Regions from separate parts of the Photobacterium panuliri genome, predicted to be linked through region 2. Evidence: predicted binding sites of a transcription regulator. Region 2 holds the regulator's gene; the other holds the start of a gene.
The links. Region 2 encodes CRP, which controls carbon source genes, mostly activating them, when cyclic AMP is high. Its sites were predicted from a motif close to TGTGANNNNNNTCACA; they were not measured.
Positions count from the first base shown of each region.

Region 1: a site for CRP is predicted at 1,121-1,136, ahead of ACSF8X_RS05270 (NupC/NupG family nucleoside CNT transporter). Genes of this name have one in related genera too.

Region 1 is NZ_CP197192.1:1,099,167-1,101,645, reverse strand. Features, by position in the region: gene ACSF8X_RS05270 (NupC/NupG family nucleoside CNT transporter) at 1-976, opposite strand, end outside; gene ACSF8X_RS05265 (TatD family hydrolase) at 1,184-1,969, opposite strand; gene ACSF8X_RS05260 (DUF5363 family protein) at 1,959-2,129, opposite strand; gene glgX (glycogen debranching protein GlgX) at 2,145-2,479, opposite strand, start outside.
Region 2 is NZ_CP197192.1:135,843-138,321, reverse strand. Features, by position in the region: gene ACSF8X_RS00755 (DUF1338 domain-containing protein) at 1-153, shown strand, start outside; gene ACSF8X_RS00750 (hypothetical protein) at 177-359, opposite strand; gene crp (cAMP-activated global transcriptional regulator CRP) at 540-1,172, opposite strand; gene ACSF8X_RS00740 (OsmC family protein) at 1,436-1,840, shown strand; gene ACSF8X_RS00735 (phosphoribulokinase) at 1,942-2,479, opposite strand, start outside.

The DNA.
Region 1 (2,479 bases), 960 kb from region 2:
GACCGATGAAAGAACCAGCTACAGTTGCTTCAGACCAAGGCACACCGATTAGGAACGCAAGTGGTGAGAAGACATAACCCAGAATCATTTCCAGAGTCAGCTCAGGCATACCGAACCAGCCACCGATACCACCAAGGATACCGTTAACCAGAGCAATCAGACCGATGAAAGCAAGTAGCATTGCGCCCACGTTAAGCGCTAGCTGCATACCAGAAGATGCACCCGCAGCCGCTGCGTCGATAACGTTGGCAGGCTTGTCGTCGCCAGACGTTGCATCGCTAGCCATCTGCTCAACAGCTTCTTCAGTTTCAGGCTTGATGATTTTAGCAAACAGCAGACCACCCGGTGCCGCCATGAAAGAGGCCGCGATTAGGTACTCTAGTGGCACGCCCATTGATGCGTAACCAGCCAGTACACCACCAGCAACAGATGCCAAACCACCACACATTACCGCGAACAGCTCAGACTGAGTCATTTTAGGTACGAACGGACGGATAACCAAAGGTGCTTCCGTTTGACCAACGAAGATGTTAGCTGTTGCAGACATAGATTCGGCACGAGAAGTACCTAGCGCCTTCTGCAGACCACCACCCAGGATGTTGATAACAACCTGCATGATGCCCAAGTAGTAAAGTACGCTAATCAGTGCAGAGAAGAATACGATTACTGGAAGTACGCGCAGGGCGAAAACGAAGCCGCCGCCACCGAATACTTCAAACATTTTGTCCGACGTCAAACCACCGAACAAGAAGTTGATGCCATCGTTACCATAAGCAATAACGTTGGAAACAGCAGTTGACATGCCATAAAGCACATCACGGCCCACAGGTACGTAAAGTACAAATGCACCTAGACAGAATTGGATGGCAAATGCGCCACCAACAGTACGAAGATTAATAGCTTTGCGGTTATCAGATAGAAGTACTGCGATTAGTAGCAGTACTACCATCCCAACCAGGCTCATAAACAGGCTCATAGTTTATGGCATCCCTTTAGTTAAGTTTGGCGTCTCGACAATTCGGCTCATTAAGAGTCCGGCGCATTATACTCATGCAGCGCCGGATAAAATAATGCCGCGCTCACAGTTTGCAAGGAAATAAAGCCAGCCCACAACCGCAAACGTGATACCAATCACAAATGATTGCAACCGTTTGGCGCAAACGTTTATATTTGTGATGTGGATTCATATCGGAATGCGGAATAATTCAGCTGCAGTTAAGTTTGTTACCTGCGCTATTTCCTGCTCACTTTCCCCCCGTATCGCCGCCAGTTCGGCCAACACCTGCACCAGCCGATCCGGGCGATTGGGCTGCCCCTGATAACCCGCCACCGGCATATCCGGCGCATCGGTCTCCAACAACAATGCCGTCAGGGGCAATGACGCTATTGTATGGCGGGTTTTATTGGCTCGGCGATAGGTGATCGTCCCCCCGACACCAATTTTGATACCCAGTTCAATTAGTTGCATTGCCTGTTGCAAACTACCGCTAAAACCATGATATACCCCGCCCGCTTCCGGGCAGTGACGCTTCAACAATTGCAGCAACTCCGGATAGGCCTTGCGGCAATGCAAAATCACCGGCAGCCCGTGCTGGTTAGCAAGCACCAACTGTCCCTCTAACAGCGACATCTGCTGTGCCCGATCGACATCAGCAATGGCAAAGTCTAGCCCACATTCGCCAACCGCGACGCACCGAGTGCCCAGCAGGCTCATTTCTGAACCAAGCTCGGCGGCAAGCCGCGCCATCGCCCCAGGGGTGTGCTCCGCACTGAAAAACGGATGCAGGCCGAGCCCGTAGTAGATCTGGGGAAAACAACCCGCGAGCTGGCGCACCTGTGCCCAATTGCGCTCACCCACAGCCGGCACCACCAAACGTCCCACACCGGCCTGTGCGGCCAGCGCCAGATAGTGGGCGGGATCATCGGCAAAAGGCGGGAAGTCAAAATGGCAATGGCTGTCAATCAACATCCCGCTCCCCCCGTTTTGGCTGGCAACGGTTATCGGGATGACGCGGGTCGTCATGATCATAACGCACCGGCGCACAGCTCCGGCGGTTCTCGGGCACCAACCCCATGGAGGCGCACCAGCGGTCGTATGCCGCCAGTGCCTGTTTGAGCCAATTTCGCATTACCTCTCCTACTCTTTACTTCCTCGACTTCGCGACCATCACAATCATACTACGCCCCGCGACAAGAACGGTATTGTCCGGGTAACTAGGGGCCACCTCCACCAGATAGATATCCTGCGGCGACGGGTTCGCAGTATTAATCAGCAGGTGCCAGTCGCTGTCGTCGCGATCAGGAATAGTAAATTCAATCGGGTCCCAATAGGCATTGCACACCACATAGAGCTCATCCAAGGTGATCGGGTGGTACACCGTCAGGGCAATGGAATGGGAATGCTCCGACCAATCAGGCTGATCAGGCATCACGCCGTGCCAGCGAATGTTGACGTCTTCCACCACCGAACTGAGCGGGG
Region 2 (2,479 bases):
GACCGGGTCGTGGTTGGGTTCAGTGATGGAACCTATGCTATCCCCGGAGGCTTTTACGAATTTGCCAAGCGTTATCCTGATGAGGATGGTGAGCTGTTCTCTGGTTTTGTCGAGGCATCTGCCGACAAAATTTTCGAGAGTACTCACCAATAGATCACCGTGATTGTCCGCGTTGTTCAGTGGCTGATGTTATCGAGGGGAGGCAGATCATAGCCGTGGCTGCTATGGCGTGGCGGCTCTTGTTGTTCTAGGTAGTGTCTGCTGCCGCTAAAGCCGGTCAATTCGACGGTTGTCGGTAGCGGGGCAATCACGGCAGGGCTAAAAGTGGTATGGTGCGGGGAGAAACGCTCGATATCCATATCTTAATCTCCGGTCAATGTTGTATAAGCGCAAATTCCATATGCGCAATGTAGCACTTGTTGGGCAGGATTCAAGTGAAAAAATAGTGAAAATTATTGCAAACTTATTCGCTATAGCGATTTTTTATTTGCAGCCATAAAAAAAGCCGCTAGTGCGGCTTTTTTCAATTATGGTGGCTATCAGCGTGTACCGTAGACAACGATAGTCTTGCCGTGGGCAGAAATCAGGTTCTGCTCTTCCAGCATCTTGAGGATGCGGCCAACGGTTTCACGCGAGCAGCCAACGATTTGGCCGATTTCCTGACGAGTGATCTTGATCTGCATGCCGTCTGGGTGCGTCATTGCATCCGGTTGCTTGGCAAGGTTCAGCAAGGTTTGTGCGATACGGCCGGTTACATCCAAGAAGGCAAGGTCGCCAACTTTCTGGCTGGTTACCTGCAGGCGACGAGCCATCTGAGCAGACAGGCGCATCAGGATATCCGGATTTACTTGGATTAGCTGGCGGAATTTCTTGAATGAAATTTCAGCAACTTCGCACGGAGTCTTCGCACGTACCCAAGCGGTACGCTCCTGGCCTTCCTCGAACAGACCAAGTTCACCGATAAAGTCGCCCTGGTTTAGGTAAGACAGGATCATTTCTTTGCCTTCTTCATCCTTGATCAGGACGGCAACAGAACCTTTTACAATGTAGTAGAGGGTTTCTGCTTTCTCGCCAGCATGGATCAAAGTACTCTTTGAAGGGTATTTATGAATGTGACAATGGGAAAGAAACCACTCTAGAGTTGGATCTGTTTGAGGTTTACCTGGAACCATATTACTAACTTCCTCTGCGTTTAATGCCCAACAACGACGTCCCTATAATTCAAGGCTGGGCCTCTTGTTCGTCGTTTAGGATATTCAGTCACCTGCCGGGCTGCAAGTCAACTTGAATAATTAGCTCAGAGTTTATCTTTTTTCGGCGCGTATTTCTTGATATTGATCTATCGGAAATGGCCATTTTCTAGTCATAAGTGTGCACATGATCACACAGTTGCCAGATAGTGCCAAAACCCCCTGTTTGTAGTAAGGAGAACACGATGCAATCGCGAGTGAAATGGGTCGAGAATATGACCTTTTTAGGCCAGTCAAATTCGGGCCATAGCGTGGTAATGGACGGTAATGGTGGCGAAAAAGCCCCGAGTCCGATGGAACTGGTATTGATGGCTGCCGGAGGTTGCAGTTCAGTGGATGTGGTGGACGGCCTGAAGTCAGCCGGTCAGAAAATCACGGCGTGCGAGGCGCAGATCAGCTCGGTCCGGCGCGATCAGGCACCCCGCCTGTTCACCACGGTGAACTTGCACTTTGTGGTTACCGGTGTGGGGCTCGACAGTGCCATCGTGGCCGAGACGGTTGCCAATTCGCTGGAGAAGTACTGCTCGGTTTGCCTGATGCTAGGGGAAGGGGTCGAGATGACCCATTCCTACGAGGTTGTCGAGGCGTGATCGCCTGAACGTGGTGGCCTTTGTGCCGCCACGTTGTTTTGCCCAACTGTTGTGTTGCTAGTCCCTTCCTGTGCTCTGGGCGATCGCCCTTATCCCTTGTACTACCCAATCTTTCCTGTATCGATCAGTTTTTGGATCAGCGGCCTCATGATTAACTCCATCGCAAAGCTCATCTTGCCGCCGGGTACCACCAGATTGTTGTGGCGAGACATAAACGAGCCTTGGATCATTGCCAGCAGGTACGGGAAGTCGACGTTTTTGATCCCACGGAAACGGATCACCACGAAGCTCTCGTCGAGGCTCGGAATGGCCTTGGCACTGAACGGGTTGGAGGTATCGACGGTCGGCACCCGTTGGAAATTGATATGGGTGCGCGAGAACTGAGGAGTGATGTAGTTGAGGTAGTCGTCCATCGAGCGGACGATAGATTCCATCACCGCCTCGCGGGAATGGCCACGATCCCGGGTATCACGGACGATTTTCTGAATCCACTCGAGGTTGACGATCGGTACCATGCCGATGAGTAAGTCGACGTGCTGAGCGGCGTTGACATCGCCGTCGACCACCCCGCCGTGGAGCCCTTCGTAGAACAGTACATCGGTATTTTCGGGGAGATCTTGCCAAGGCGTGAAGGTGCCC